3 regions of the Streptomyces tritici genome follow, and region 2 is predicted to be linked to each of the others. Evidence: riboswitches for the same ligand, from Rfam matches in the RefSeq annotation. Region 2 holds a riboswitch; each other region holds the start of a gene.
What was found. A riboswitch is a leader RNA that binds a small molecule or an ion and turns the genes downstream of it on or off. The one in region 2 is predicted to bind thiamine pyrophosphate.

Region 1 (5,083 bases), 3.4 Mb from region 2:
GTCGGGGAGGTGGAGCCAGGCAGGGACGAGAGCATCGATCTTTGCGTCAATCTCGGTCACGGGACAAGCCTGCCATCTGGGACCGACAGCCGGTAGTCGGGCCTACCGCACTGCCGCCTTCAGAGGGACGGCCGGGTCCGCGGCGCGCCCCGGGTCGACGACCGAGCCCGCCTCGATCAGCCGCCGCCCCTGGGCCAGGTCCCGCGGCCGGCCCACGGCGAGCAGCGCCACCGGCACGTCGCCGCGCAGCCAGAGCACCGACCAGGCGGGGTCGCCGGGCGCGCCGCGCCACAGCAGCGTGTCGGCGTGGGCGTGGTGTCCCGCGTACTGGACGAAGCGGCCGAACTGCTCGGACCAGAAGTACGGCACCGGGTCGTACGGCGCGGGCGCCTCGCCCACGATCCCGGCGGCGACCGTGCGCGGGCCCTGCAGGGCGTTGTCCCAGTGGTGGACGAGCAGGCGTTCGCCGTAGCGGGCGGAGGGGAAGGACGCGCAGTCGCCGACCGCGTACACGTCGGGCAGCGAGGTGCGCAGCCGGTCGTCGGCGGTGACCGAGCCGTCGGGGCCCAGCGCGATGCCGGAGCTGGCCAGCCAGCCGGTGGCGGGGCGGGCGCCGATGCCGACGACGACCGCGTCGGCGGGGAGCTTCCGGCCGTCGGCGAGGACGACCTCGCCGGGGGCGAGCCGTTCGACGCGGGCGCCGGTGAGCAGGTCGGCGCCGCTCTCCGCGTACCAGGCGGCCATCGGCTCGGCGACCTCGGCGGGCAGGGCGCCGGCGAGCGGCCGGCCGGCGGCCTCGACGACGGTGACGGCGCAGCCGGCCTGGCGGGCGGCGGTGGCGAACTCGGCGCCGATCCAGCCGGCGCCGACCACGACGAGGGTGTGCCGCTGTTCCAGGACGGGCCTGAGCCGGGCCGCGTCGTCGAGGGTGCGCAGCAGGTGGACGCCGGGGACGCCCTCGGAGCCGGGGAGGGTGAGCGGGTACGCGCCGGTGGCGAGGACGAGCACGTCGTACGGGACGGGGCCGGCCTCGGTGTCGACCTCGTGGTCCGCCGCGCGCAGTCCGGTGACCTCGACGCCGAGGCGGAGTTCGACGTCGAGCTCGGCGAAGTCGACGTCGAAGGCGGAGTCCTCGGCCTTGCCGAGGAGCACGGCCTTGGACAGCGGCGGCCGGTCGTACGGCTGGTGGGGCTCTGCGCCGATGACGGTCACCGCCCCGGTGAAGCCCTGCTCGCGCAGGGCGACGGCGGTCTGCACCCCGGCCATGCCGGCGCCGGCGACGACCACGCGCCGCGGCTGTCCTGTGTGTTCCAGCTGCTCGCTCACCCGTCCACCTTACGCACCTGACGATCCGTCAGTAAGCGGTGGGCTAGTCTGGCCGTCGACGCAGAGCACACGCGGGAGCCCGGACGCACCGGGCTGAGAGGGAGGCTGGCCGGCCTCCGACCGTACGAACCTGATCCGGGTCATGCCGGCGAAGGGAGGGGCTGGACGCCCATGCACGCACGTACCGATTCGGACGTCCTCGTCGTCGGGGGCGGCATCGTCGGGCTCGTCACGGCCTGGCGCGCGGCGCAGCGCGGACTGCGCACCGCGATCGCCGACCCCGACCCCGGGGGCGGCGCCGCGCGGGTCGCCGCCGGGATGCTGGCCGCGGTCACCGAACTCCACTACGGCGAGGAGACCCTGCTCGGTCTCAACCTCGCCTCCGCGCGCCGCTATCCGGACTTCGTCGCCGAACTCGCCGACGCCACCGGCCTGGACGTCGGCTACCGCGCCTGCGGCACCCTCGCGGTGGCGCTGGACTCCGACGACCGGGCGCACCTGCGCGAGCTGCACGCGCTGCAGGCCCGCTGCGGCCTGGACTCGGTGTGGCTGAGCGGCCGCGAGTGCCGCCGCCTGGAGCCGATGCTCGCGCCCGGCGTGCGCGGCGGCCTGCGGGTCGACGGGGACCACCAGGTGGACCCGCGGCGGCTCGCCGACGCGCTGCTGCTCGCCTGCGAGCGGGCCGGGGTGGTCTTCCACCGGGCCTGGGCGCGGCGCCTGACGGTCGTCGGCGACCGGGCGGCCGGTGCGGTCCTGGACGACGGGACCGAGCTCGCCGCCGACCAGGTGGTGCTCGCCGGCGGCAGCCTGAGCGGCAGGCTCGCGGGCGTGCCGGAGGACGTGCTGCCGCCGGTGCGGCCGGTGAAGGGCCAGGTGCTGCGGCTGACGGTGCCGCCGGCGTACGCGCCGTTCCTGTCCCGGACGGTACGGGCCGTGGTGCGGGGCGGGCAGGTGTACCTGGTGCCCCGGGAGAACGGCGAGCTGGTGATCGGCGCGACCAGCGAGGAGCTCGGCTGGGACACGACGGTCACCGCCGGCGGCGTCTACGAGCTGCTGCGCGACGCGCACGAGCTGGTCCCCGGACTGACCGAGCTGCCGCTGACCGAGACCCGGGCCGGGCTGCGCCCCGGCTCCCCCGACAACGCGCCGCTGCTCGGCGCGACCGAACTGCCCGGACTGCTGCTGGCCACCGGGCACTACCGCAACGGGGTGCTGCTGACCCCCGTCACCGGCGACGTGATGGCCGAGGTCCTCGCCACCGGGTCGCTGCCGGACGAGGCGCGCCCCTTCAGCCCCCGCCGATTCTCCGCCGTACGTGAGGAGCAGCCCGCATGAACGTGTCCGTGAACGGGGAGCCGCGCGCGCTCCCCGGCCCGCTCTCCCTGGACGCCCTGGTCGCGACCGTGACGGCGGCCCCCTCGGGGGTCGCGGCGGCGGTGAACGAGGCGGTGGTGCCGAGGAGCCAGTGGCCCGCGACGGTCCTGGCGGACGGCGACCGCGTGGAGATCCTCACCGCGGTGCAGGGAGGCTGAGCGGCGCATGAGCGACGACGTCTTCTCCCTCGCCGGCACGGAGTTCTCCTCCCGCCTGATCATGGGCACGGGCGGAGCGCCCAGCCTGGACGTGCTGGAACGCGCCCTGGTGGCGAGCGGCACGGAACTGACCACCGTGGCCATGCGCCGCCTGGACCCGACCGTGCAGGGCTCGGTCCTGTCGGTCCTGACCCGCCTCGGCATCCGCGTCCTGCCGAACACGGCGGGCTGCTTCACCGCCGGCGAGGCGGTCCTCACCGCCCGGCTGGCGCGCGAGGCGCTGGGCACGGACTGGATCAAGCTGGAGGTCGTGGCGGACGAGCGGACGCTGCTGCCGGACGGCGAGGAACTGCTCGCCGCGGCGGAGACGCTGGTCGACGACGGCTTCACGGTGCTCCCGTACACCAACGACGACCCCGTGCTCGCGCGGAAGCTGGAGGACGCGGGCTGCGCGGCGATCATGCCGCTCGGCTCCCCCATCGGCTCCGGCCTCGGCATCCGCAACCCGCACAACTTCGAGCTGATCGTGGAGCGGGCCGGCGTCCCGGTCATCCTCGACGCGGGCGCCGGCACGGCCTCCGACGCGGCGCTGGCGATGGAGCTGGGCTGCGCGGCGGTAATGCTGGCCTCGGCGGTGACCCGGGCCCAGGACCCGGTGCGCATGGCCCGGGCGATGCGCCTGGCGGTCGAGTCCGGCCACCTGGCGCGCGGCGCCGGCCGCATCCCCCGCCGCCACTTCGCCGAGGCGTCCTCCCCCGTGGAGGGCCGCGCCCACCTGGATCCGGAGCGCCCGGCGTTCTGACCGGGCACGGCGGAGGGCGCGAGGCGCGTCACAGGTGCGCTGCAGTACGGGCGGGACGGCAGGAGACCAGGGCCGGGACTCGTAGACTCGCTGCGTGGACACGACGCTCAGGGACCCGCTCGTCGGGCAGCTGCTCGACGGCCGGTACCGCATCGACGCGCGGATCGCCGTCGGCGGCATGGCCACCGTCTACCGTGCGCTCGACACCCGCCTCGACCGCGTCCTCGCGCTCAAGGTGATGCACCCCGAGCTCGCCGCGGACGCCACCTTCGTCGAGCGGTTCATCCGCGAGGCGAAGTCCGCCGCCCGGCTCGACCACGCCAACGTCGTCGGCGTCTTCGACCAGGGCGCCGACGGCGCGTACGTGTACCTCGCCATGGAGTACGTGGCCGGCTGCACGCTCCGCGACGTGCTCCGCGACCGCGGCGCGCTCCAGCCCCGCGCCGCGCTCGACATCCTGGATTCGGTGCTCGCCGCGCTCGGCGCCGCGCACCGCGCCGGCTTCGTGCACCGCGACATGAAGCCCGAGAACGTCCTGATAGGGGACGACGGCCGCGTCAAGGTCGCGGACTTCGGGCTCGTCCGCGCCGTCGGCTCCACCACGAACACCACCGGCACCGTCCTCGGCACCGTCTCGTACCTCGCGCCCGAGCAGATCGAGCACGGCACCGCCGACACCCGCACCGACGTCTACGCCTGCGGCGTCGTCCTGTACGAGATGCTGACCGGCGGCAAGCCGCACACCGGCGACACTCCCGCCCAGGTCCTGTACCGGCACCTGAACACCGACGTGCCCGCGCCCTCCGCCGCCGTCCCCGGGCTCGCCCTGGAGCTGGACGAGCTGGTCGCGGCCGCGACCGCCCGCAACCCCGACGTCCGCCCGTACGACGCCGTCGCCCTGCTGGCCCGCTCCCGGGAGGCCCGCGCCGCCCTCGACGACGCCCAGCTGGACCTCGTCCCGCCGAAGGCCCGCCCGGCGGAGGAACCGCAGGACACCCCGCCGGCCGACGACACGGCCGACGACACGCGCACCACCGTCATCCCCCGGCCCTCCGCAACCTCCCGTCTCGCCGTCGTCTCCCCCGCGGAGGCGCCCGCAGCCCCCGAGCCCACGCCGACGCGGCCGCCCGCGCCCCGGCCCACCGCGCTGCGCGGCCGCGGCCCGCTCGTCGCGGTGCTCGCCGTCCTGCTGCTCCTGGGCGTCGGCTCCGGCGTCTGGTACATCAACTCCGGCCAGTTCACCCGCGTCCCCAGCGTCCTCGGCCGCACCGAGGCCGAGGCCATGAAGCGCCTGACCGACGCCGGTCTCGACGTCGCCGCCACGGAGCGCGCCTTCAGCGACGTGTACGCCCGCGGCACCGTCATGGCCACCGACCCCGCCCCGGGCTCGCGCATCCGGGGCAACGGCTCCGTACGGCTCACG
Region 2 (5,083 bases):
GGCGCGCCTTTCGTCATTACGAGGAGTACCTGCCATGGCCCGCCCCGCACCGGGAGAGCTCACCTTCGTCGCCCCCCGCGGAGCAAAGAAGCCGCCGCGGCACCTCGCCGACCTCACGCCCGCCGAGCGCAAGGAGGCCGTCGCCGCGATCGGCGAGAAGCCGTTCCGCGCCAAGCAGCTGTCGACGCACTACTTCTCCCGGTACGCGCACGACCCCGCGCAGTGGACGGACATTCCGGCCGCCGCCCGGGAGAAGCTCGCCGGGGAGCTGCTGCCCGACCTGATGTCGGTGGTCCGGCACATCTCCTGCGACGACGACACGACCCGCAAGACGTTGTGGCGTCTGCATGACGGCACGCTCGTCGAGTCGGTCCTGATGCGCTACCCGGACCGGGTCACGATGTGCATCTCCTCGCAGGCGGGCTGCGGCATGAACTGCCCGTTCTGCGCCACCGGCCAGGCCGGCCTGGACCGGAACCTGTCGACCGCCGAGATCGTGCACCAGATCGTCGACGGCATGCGCGCCCTGCGCGACGGCGAGGTCCCCGGCGGCCCGGCGCGGCTGTCGAACATCGTCTTCATGGGCATGGGCGAGCCGCTCGCCAACTACAACCGGGTCGTCGGCGCGATCCGCCGGCTGACCGACCCGGAGCCGGACGGCCTGGGCCTGTCGCAGCGCGGCATCACCGTCTCCACCGTCGGTCTCGTGCCGGCGATGCTGCGGTTCGCCGACGAGGGCTTCAAGTGCCGGCTCGCCGTCTCGCTGCACGCCCCCGACGACGAGCTGCGCGACACGCTCGTCCCGGTGAACACCCGCTGGAAGGTCCGCGAGGTCCTCGACGCGGCCTGGGAGTACGCGGAGAAGTCGGGCCGCCGGGTCTCCATCGAGTACGCGCTGATCCGCGACATCAACGACCAGGCCTGGCGCGGCGACCTCCTCGGCCGGCTGCTCAAGGGCAAGCGGGTGCACGTCAACCTGATCCCGCTCAACCCGACGCCCGGCTCGAAGTGGACGGCGTCCCGCCCGGAGGACGAGAAGGCGTTCGTCGAGGCGATCGCCGCGCACGGCGTGCCGGTGACCGTCCGGGACACCCGCGGTCAGGAGATCGACGGCGCCTGTGGACAGCTGGCCGCCGCCGAACGCTGACCTTGTAGTCTGAGCTCGAACACATCTGCATATTCCGACAGGGGAGCGCCACAGCGCTGAGAGTGCGGTACACGCTGGGAATCAAACACAGCGGCCGCAGACCCTCTGAACCTCGCCCAGGTCATTCTGGGTAGGAAGTTCGGTCGTAACTCGAGCTGTTGCGCCCTGCCCGCGCCCGGTTTCCCCGGGCGCGGGCAGGGCCGCGTCTCTTCCTGGTCACACCCAGGAGGAATCCAGTGCACACCACCAAGCTGGCCGCCGTCGCGGTCGCCACCGCGCTCGGCGTCACCACGCTCGCCGCCTGCGGCGGAGGGGACGGCGACAAGGGCAAGGCCACCGGCGGCCCGGCCCCGAAGACGGTCACCCTCGTCAGCCACGACTCGTTCAACGCCTCCAAGGACGTCCTCGCGGCGTTCACGAAGCAGACCGGTTTCACCGTCAAGGTCCTCAAGAGCGGCGACGCGGGCGAGGCGCTCAACAAGGAGATCCTCACCAAGGGCTCCCCGCAGGGCGACGTCTTCTTCGGCATCGACAACACGCTGCTCTCCCGCGGCCTCGACAACGGCCTGTTCGAGCCGTACGAGGCGAAGGGCCTGGACCGGATCCCGGCCGAGCTGCAGCTCGACAAGGACGAGCACCGGGTCACCCCGGTCGACACCGGCGACATCTGCGTCAACTACGACAAGAAGTACTTCGCCGACAAGAAGCTCGCCCCGCCGCAGACCTTCGACGACCTGGCGAAGCCCGCGTACAAGGACCTGCTCGTGGTGGAGAACCCCGAGCGGTCCTCCCCGGGCCTCGGCTTCCTGCTCGGCACCGCCGCGCGGTACGGCGACGGGGGCTGGCAGGACTACTGGAAGAAGCTCAAGGCCAACGGCGTGAAGACCGTCGACAGCTGGGAGCTCGCCTACAACCAGGAGTTCTCCGGCTCCGCGGGCGGCAAGCAGGCCAAGGGCGACCGGCCGCTGGTCGTGTCGTACGCCTCCAGCCCGCCGGTCGAGGTGCTGTACGCGCAGCCGCAGCCGAAGGAGGCCCCGACGGGCGTCTCCACCGGCACCTGCTTCCGGCAGACCGAGTTCGCGGGCCTGCTGAAGGGGGCGAAGAACCCCGAGGGCGGCAAGGCGCTGATCGACTTCCTGATCTCGAAGCAGTTCCAGGACGACATGCCGCTGCAGATGTTCGTCCACCCGGTGGCGAAGGACGCCACGCTGCCGGAGCTGTTCACGAAGCACGGCGCGGTGATCGAGAAGCCGCAGACCATGGCGCCGCAGAAGATCGCCGAGAAGCGTGAGGCGTGGATCCAGGCGTGGTCGTCGCTCGTCCTGAAGTAGCCGGGCGTCGCTCCGGCGGGCGCCGGGACCTGCGGGGGAGCGCGGCGCGGCTCGGGCTGATGGCCCTGCCCGTCGCGTTCTTCGCGGTGTTCTTCGCCTGGCCCGTCGCGTCGATCGTCGCCCGCGGCGTGAAGACCGACGGGACGTGGCGGTTCGGCCGGATCGGCGAGACGCTGAGCCGGCCGGACCTGCTGGACGTGCTGTGGTTCACGGTGTGGCAGGCGGCGGCCTCGACGGCGCTGACGCTGCTGGTCGCGCTGCCCGGCGCGTACGTGTTCGCGCGGCTCGACTTCCCCGGCAAGCGGGTGCTGCGGGCCGTGGTGACCGTGCCGTTCGTGCTGCCCACGGTCATGGTCGGCACGGCCTTCCTGGCGCTGGTCGGGCGGGGCGGGCTGACGGACGAGCTGTGGGGGCTGCGCCTGGACACGTCCGTGGGGGCGATCCTGCTGGCGCACGTCTTCTTCAACTACGCGGTCGTCGTCCGTACGGTCGGCGGGCTGTGGGCGCAGCTCGACCCGCGGCAGGAGGAGGCCGCGCGGGTGCTGGGCGCGTCCCGGTGGCAGGCGTGGCGGCGGGTGACGCTGCCGGCGCTGGTGCCGTCCGTGGCCGCGGCGGCGCTGATGGTCTTCCTGTTCACCTTCACCTCCTTCGGTGTGGTGCAGATCCTCGGCGGGACGGCGTACGCGACGCTGGAGGCGGAGATCTACCGGCAGACCGCCCGGCTGCTGGACCTGCCGACGGCGGCCGTGCTGACGATGGTGCAGTTCGTGGCGGTCGGCGCGATCCTCGCCGTGCACGCATGGACGGTACGGCGCCGGGAGTCGGCGCTGAAGCTGGTGCCCGCCGGGAGCACGGCGCGCCGGCCGCGCGGTGCCGGGCAGTGGGCGCTGCTCGGCGGGGTGCTGGCGTCGGTGGCGCTGCTGATCCTGCTGCCGCTGGCGATGCTGGTGGAGCGGTCCTTCGCCGGCCCTGACGGGTACGGTCTGCGCTACTACCGGGCGCTGGGCTCGCTCGACGCGTCGGGGACGTTCCTCGTCCCGCCGCTGGAGGCGGTCGGGAACTCGCTGGAGTACGCGCTGGTCGCCACCGGCATCGCGCTGCTGATCGGCGGCCTCGCCGCGGCTGCGCTCACGACGAAGGCGGGGCGGCTGGTGCGGGGCTTCGACGCGCTGCTGATGCTGCCGCTCGGGGTGTCCGCGGTGACGGTCGGCTTCGGGTTCCTGATCACCCTGGACGAGCCGCCGCTGGACCTGCGGGCCTCGTGGATCCTGGTGCCGCTGGCGCAGGCGCTGGTCGGCGTGCCGTTCGTCGTACGGACGATGCTGCCGGTGCTGCGGGCGGTGGACGCGCGGCTGCGGGAGGCGGCGGCCGTGCTGGGCGCCTCGCCGCTGCGGGCCTGGCGGGAGGTGGACCTGCCGATGGTGTGGCGGGCGCTGCTGATCGCCGCGGGGTTCGCGTTCGCGGTGTCGTTGGGCGAGTTCGGGGCGACGGTGTTCATCGCCCGGCCCGACAACCCGACGCTGCCGGTCGCGGTGGCGCGACTCCTCGGCCGGCCGGGGGAGCTGAACTACGGGCAGGCGATGGCCCTGTCGACGATTCTGATGGCGGTGTGCGCGGCGGCCCTGCTGCTGCTCGAACGGCTGCGCACCGAGCGGACCTCCGGGGAGTTCTGATGCTGAGGCTGGACGGCGCGACGGTGCGCTTCGGGGCGCGCGCCGCGCTCGACGCGGTGGACCTGGAGGTCGCCGAGCACGAGATCGTGTGCGTGCTCGGGCCGAGCGGCAGCGGCAAGTCGACGCTGCTGCGGGCCGTCGCGGGGCTCCAGCCGCTGGACGGCGGCCGGGTGCTGCTGGGCGGCGCGGACCAGAGCGGGGTGCCGGTGCACCGGCGCGGGGTCGGGCTGATGTTCCAGGACCACCAGCTGTTCCCGCAGCGGGACGTGGCGGGGAACGTCGCGTTCGGCCTGCGGATGCACGGGGTGTCCCGGGCCGGACAGGCCGCCCAGGTCGGTGAGTTGCTGGATCTGGTCGGTCTGCCGGGCGCGGAGCGGCGCTCCGTCGCGGAGCTGTCCGGAGGGGAGCAGCAGCGGGTCGCGCTGGCCCGGGCGCTCGCGCCGCGGCCGCGGCTGCTGATGCTGGACGAGCCGCTGGGGCAGCTCGACCGCGGGCTGCGGGAGCGGCTGGTCGTCGAACTGCGGCAGCTGTTCGGCCGGTTGGGCACGACGGTGCTGGCCGTCACGCACGACCAGGGCGAGGCGTTCGCGCTGGCCGACCGGGTGGTGGTGATGCGGGACGGGCGGATCGCCCAGTCCGGTACGCCGCTCGACGTGTGGCAGCGCCCCGCGTCCGAGTTCGTGGCGCGGTTCCTCGGCTTCGACAACGTCGTCCCGGCGACGGTGACCGGTGAGTCCGCGGACACCCCCTGGGGGAAGATCCCGGTCCCGCCGGGCTCCCCGCAGGGCGAACGGCGCCTGATGGTCCGCCCCATGGGCGTCCGCGTCGTCCCGGCGGGCCAGGGACTGCCCTGCACCGTCGCCGGCCGCACCTTCCGCGGCCACCACGCAGCCCTCCTCCTGCACCCCTCGGACGCGCCGCCCCTGGAGGCC
Region 3 (5,083 bases), 1.6 Mb from region 2:
CTGATCACCAGCGTTCTCGGCTTCCTGATCGGTCTTCTGTTCAAGGTGCTGCTCTTCGTGGCCCTTGTCGGTGGACTCGTTTTCGCCGTCCGTAAGTTCATGGCGTCGTGACGTCGAAGAGCGACTGGTAGCACAAGCTACTGATCGGTATGCCGTCCTGGCCGGGGTATTAGCCCGGCCGAGGGACAAGCCCCGGGCGAAACCCCTGCATCCCAGGGGCTGCCATTAGAGTGGAAATCCGCTGCCGCCCGGGGAAATTGAGGCGTCGTCGAACCCCGTGACCGGTGGATCCGGCGTCCGGTCCGCACAGTGCGGCAGGTGAGCGGGGGAGGCCCCCGCGGGCGGGTGCGCACCCGTCGACTCGCCTGGGGGTGACCTTGTGGCCACGGCTTTCGCTCCGCGGACGGCCGCGCCGAGCACACCTACCCTGATCGGTTCCGTGCAGCGGGCGTTGAGGCTCCTGGAGGCCGCGGGCTCGCACCAGGACGGAGCACCTGCCAAGCAGCTCGCGCGGGAGGCCGGTCTGGCCCTCCCGACCGCGTACCATCTGCTGCGCACCCTGGCCCACGAGGGCTATCTGCAGCGGGAGAACGGCCTGTTCCGCCTTGGTGAGGCGGCCGCCCGGCTGGGCGGTGGCCCGGCTGTGCAGAATCGTCGCACCAAGATCAAGGACTCCCTGGCCGTCTGGCGGGACGCGATCGGCGTCCCCGTCTACTTCGCGCTCTACCGCGAGGGTGAGATCGAGCTCGTCGCCGTCGCCGACACGCCCGCCGCCCCGGCCGTCGACGAGTGGGCCGACTTCCGCGAGACGGGTCACGCGCACGCCCTCGGGCAGTGCCTGCTCGGTCAACTGGACGAGAAGAGCCGTCAAGACCACCTCGACCGGTATCCGGTGGTCCCCCTCACTCCGTACACGGTGAGTAATCGCGGGGTGCTCCTGGAACGTTTGAGCGGTATGGGCCGAATGGAACCCGTCATCGAACGCCAGGAATATGCGCTCGGCACGGTCTGCGCCGCGATCCCGCTGATTGCAGGCTCTACAGCTGCCGCAATGGCAATTTCCCTTCCCCTCCACGAGGCAGAGCGGTTGCTGCCCGCAGTCGAACAGTTACGGAATGAGATCGGAAGGCTCTTGAGTTCCCTCGCGTTCTCTATCAGTATCTGAAAAATCACTCCTTGTGATCTGCCAGCCCTTCGAGCACGATGGCGTCAAGAGGGCCATGGGGGATCGTTCCTGGCCGTTTCCGCCACAGCTCCACTGCTTTCCACAGCTGTCTTCTCAGAACTGCTTCATCTACTGCGGGGTACACGATGCGCGAGTCGGTGCAGGCCGAGGTCCTGATGAGCTTTCTCGTCTCCGAGGAGCTCTCCTTCCGGATCCCGGTGGAGCTGCGGTACGAGACCAGGGATCCCTACGCGGTGCGGATGACCTTCCATCTCCCCGGCGACGCCCCGGTGACCTGGGCGTTCGGCCGCGAGCTGCTGCTCGACGGGATCAACCGGCCGAGCGGGGACGGCGACGTCCACATCGCGCCCACCGAACCCGAGGACCTCTCGGACGTCTCCATCCGACTCCAGGTGGGAACGGACCGGGCCCTGTTCCGGGCCAGCGCCCCGCCGCTCGTCGCCTTCCTGGACCGTACGGACAAGCTCGTCCCGCTCGGTCAGGAATGCGCCCTCGGCGACTTCGAGGACTCCCTGGAGGCGGCGCTCGGCAAGATCCTCGCCGAGGAGAACGCCGGCTGACGGCGCACTTCGCGCACCGCAGCCCGGCATCCGCTACTTCGCGCGCCGGCGCCGTCCGCCCCGAGCCGGCCGGCGCCCCGCGACCTCGTCGGAAACGGGCTCCGAGGCGGCCGGCCGGTCGGCGGAGACGACCAGGGCCGCCAGCGCGGTCGTGACCGGGACCGAGGCCACCAGTCCGATCGAGCCGACCAGCGTCCGGACGATCTCCTCCGCGACCAGCTCGCTGTTGGCCACGGTCCCCACACTGCTCTGCGCGATCGAGAACAGCAGCAGCAGCGGCAGCGCCGCACCCGCGTACGCGAGGACCAGCGTGTTGACCACGGACGCGATGTGGTCCCGGCCGATCCGGATGCCCGCCCGGTACAGCGCCCGCGGCCCCATCCGCGGATCGGCCTGGTGCAGCTCCCACACGGCCGAGGTCTGCGTCACCGTCACGTCGTCGAGCACACCCAGCGAACCGATGATCACACCGGCGAGCAGGAGGCCGGACATGTCGATGTCCGGGTAAAGCCCGTGGATCAGGCCGGTGTTGTCGTCGGTGTTCCCCGACAGCGCCGCCCAGCCGATGAACAGCGAGCCGAGCAGGCCGATCAGCAGCAGCGAGATCAGCGTGCCGAGGACCGCCACCGAGGTGCGCGCGGAGAGGCCGTGGCACATGTACAGCGCGATCAGCATGATCGCGCTCGACCCGACCACCGCCACCACCAGCGGATTCGACCCCTGCAGGATCGCCGGCAGGATGAAGAAGGTCAGCACCAGGAAGCTCACCGCCAGCGCGATCAGCGCCATCACGCCGCGCATCCGGCCCACGGCGACCACCGCCAGCGCGAAGATCCCGGCGAGCACCGCCAGCGGCACCTTCCGGTTCACGTCCGCCACGGAGTACTGCAGGTCGCGCGGGGCGTCGGGGGCGTACGCGACCACGACGCCCTGGCCCTCGTGGAGTTGTCGGGGCGCGTCCGGCTGCACGATCTCGGTGAAGGTGCGGCCCTTCTCCGGACCGGTGGTGACCTCGACGGTCGCCTTGGTGCACTGCCCCTGCTGCGCCTTGAGCGCCTCCCGGCCCTGCGGGGTCGTGGTGTCGCCGGTGGGCGGCACCTGGGCGGCGTTCACGTCCTTGCAGTCGACCTTCTGGGCCGCGACGACCCTGCCCTGCTCGGTCTGCCGGTCGAAGCCGACGCCGGTGCGCTCGTGCCCCGGCACGCCGCCCGGCCACAGCACCGCGAGACCGACCACCACGGCCGCCGCGAACGGGATCAGGACGGCGGCGATGACCTTGCGCAGATGGCGCGAGACGGGTGCGGCCGGCCCGTGGCTGTGCGAGTGGCCGTGGCCGTGGCCGTGCGGTTCGGGGCTCTGCTGCATCGAAGTCACCGACCGATCATCGCAAGAACGCCGGGGGCCCACTGTTCAGCACGCCAGGGGAAACGCTAGCGTGGTGGCACCTTTGCACACGCGGGAGCTCGGAGCACCGGGCTGAGAGGGCGCTGACGATCGCTGCGCCGACCGCCGAACCTGTTACCGGGTAATGCCGGCGTAGGGAGTAGGTCTCATGACCGTTCAGGATGCACGCACGCCTGCCGCCGACCAGGCCGAGCGGAAGCCGGGCTGGCACAAGGGGTACATCGAGGGCTCGCGCCCCGACCTCCGGGTGCCGGTCCGTCAGGTGCACCTCACCAACGGCAAGGACGTGACGCTGTACGACACGTCCGGGCCGTACACCGACCCCACCGTCGAGACCGATGTCCGGCGCGGCCTGCCGCCGCTCCGCGAGAACTGGATCATCGGCCGCGGCGACACCGAGGAGTACGCGGGCCGTCCCGTCCGTCCCGAGGACGACGGCATCAAGCACACCTCGCCGCGCGGCGGGCTGAAGAACCTCGACGCGGTCTTCCCCGGCCGTCCGCGCCAGCCCCGCCGCGGCCGCGGCGGCCAGGCGGTGACCCAGCTCGCGTACGCCCGCCGGGGTGAGGTCACCCCGGAGATGGAGTACGTCGCGATCCGGGAGAACGTCTCCCCCGAGGTCGTGCGCGAGGAGATCGCGGCCGGGCGCGCGGTGCTGCCGGCCAACGTGAACCACCCGGAGATCGAGCCGATGATCATCGGCAAGCGGTTCCTGGTGAAGGTCAACGCCAACATCGGCAACTCCGCCGTCACCTCCTCCATCGAGGAGGAGGTGGAGAAGATGACCTGGGCCACCAAGTGGGGCGCGGACACGGTGATGGACCTTTCGACCGGCCGCAACATCCACACCACCCGTGAGTGGGTTCTGCGCAACTCCCCCGTGCCGATCGGGACCGTGCCGCTGTACCAGGCCCTGGAGAAGGTCGACGGCAAGGCCGAGGAGCTGAGCTGGGAGATCTACAAGGACACGGTCATCGAGCAGGCCGAGCAGGGCGTCGACTACATGACCGTCCACGCCGGCGTGCTGCTGCGGTACGTGCCGCTGACCGCCCGCCGCAAGACGGGCATCGTCTCCCGCGGCGGCTCGATCATGGCGGCCTGGTGCCTCGCGCACCACAAGGAGAACTTCCTCTACACGCACTTCGAGGAGCTCTCCGAGATCCTCGCGCAGTACGACGTCACGTACTCGCTCGGCGACGGCCTGCGGCCCGGCTCGATCGCGGACGCCAACGACGACGCGCAGTTCGCCGAGCTCAGGACGCTGGGCGAGCTGAACACCATCGCCAAGCGGCACAACGTGCAGACCATGATCGAGGGCCCGGGCCACGTCCCGATGCACAAGATCAAGGAGAACATCGACCTCCAGCAGGAGATCTGCGAGGAGGCGCCGTTCTACACCCTCGGCCCGCTGACGACGGACGTCGCGCCCGCGTACGACCACATCACCTCCGGCATCGGCGCGGCGATGATCGCCTGGTGGGGCACCGCGATGCTCTGCTACGTCACGCCCAAGGAGCACCTGGGCCTGCCGAACCGGGACGACGTGAAGACCGGCGTGATCACGTACAAGATCGCGGCGCACGCGGCGGACCTGGCGAAGGGGCATCCGGGGGCGCAGGAGTGGGACGACGCGCTGTCGGACGCGCGGTTCGAGTTCCGCTGGGAGGACCAGTTCAACCTGGCCATGGACCCGGACACGGCCCGCGAGTTCCACGACGAGACGCTTCCGGCGGAGCCGGCGAAGACGGCGCACTTCTGCTCGATGTGCGGCCCGAAGTTCTGCTCGATGAAGATCTCGCAGGACATCCGCCGCGAGCACGGCGGTGAGCTGAAGTCGGACGAGATCGAGGCGGGCATGGCGGAGAAGTCCGCCGAGTTCGCCGCCTCCGGCAACCGCGTTTATCTGCCGCTGGCGGACTGAGGCCGGGGCGCC

Region 1: linked by a shared signal. The riboswitch ahead of thiO (glycine oxidase ThiO) and the one ahead of ACNJ93_RS23450 (thiamine ABC transporter substrate-binding protein) in region 2 are both predicted to bind thiamine pyrophosphate.
Region 3: linked by a shared signal. The riboswitch ahead of thiC (phosphomethylpyrimidine synthase ThiC) and the one ahead of ACNJ93_RS23450 (thiamine ABC transporter substrate-binding protein) in region 2 are both predicted to bind thiamine pyrophosphate.

What each region holds. Positions count from the first base shown of each region.
Region 1 covers NZ_CP183183.1:1,654,684-1,659,766, forward strand. Annotated here, with positions in the region: gene ACNJ93_RS07675 (Rv2175c family DNA-binding protein) at 1-60, opposite strand, end outside; gene ACNJ93_RS07680 (NAD(P)/FAD-dependent oxidoreductase) at 103-1,326, opposite strand; TPP riboswitch at 1,388-1,500, shown strand; gene thiO (glycine oxidase ThiO) at 1,498-2,661, shown strand; gene thiS (sulfur carrier protein ThiS) at 2,658-2,858, shown strand; gene ACNJ93_RS07695 (thiazole synthase) at 2,866-3,660, shown strand; gene pknB (Stk1 family PASTA domain-containing Ser/Thr kinase) at 3,755-5,083, shown strand, end outside.
Region 2 covers NZ_CP183183.1:5,021,022-5,026,104, forward strand. Annotated here, with positions in the region: gene rlmN (23S rRNA (adenine(2503)-C(2))-methyltransferase RlmN) at 35-1,147, shown strand; TPP riboswitch at 1,177-1,302, shown strand; gene ACNJ93_RS23450 (thiamine ABC transporter substrate-binding protein) at 1,384-2,478, shown strand; gene ACNJ93_RS23455 (ABC transporter permease) at 2,538-4,151, shown strand; gene ACNJ93_RS23460 (ABC transporter ATP-binding protein) at 4,151-5,083, shown strand, end outside.
Region 3 covers NZ_CP183183.1:3,388,442-3,393,524, reverse strand. Annotated here, with positions in the region: partial or broken gene ACNJ93_RS15650 (DUF5326 family protein) at 1-131, shown strand, start outside; gene ACNJ93_RS15645 (IclR family transcriptional regulator) at 428-1,165, shown strand; gene ACNJ93_RS15640 (SsgA family sporulation/cell division regulator) at 1,312-1,746, shown strand; gene ACNJ93_RS15635 (YibE/F family protein) at 1,780-3,111, opposite strand; TPP riboswitch at 3,192-3,306, shown strand; gene thiC (phosphomethylpyrimidine synthase ThiC) at 3,299-5,071, shown strand.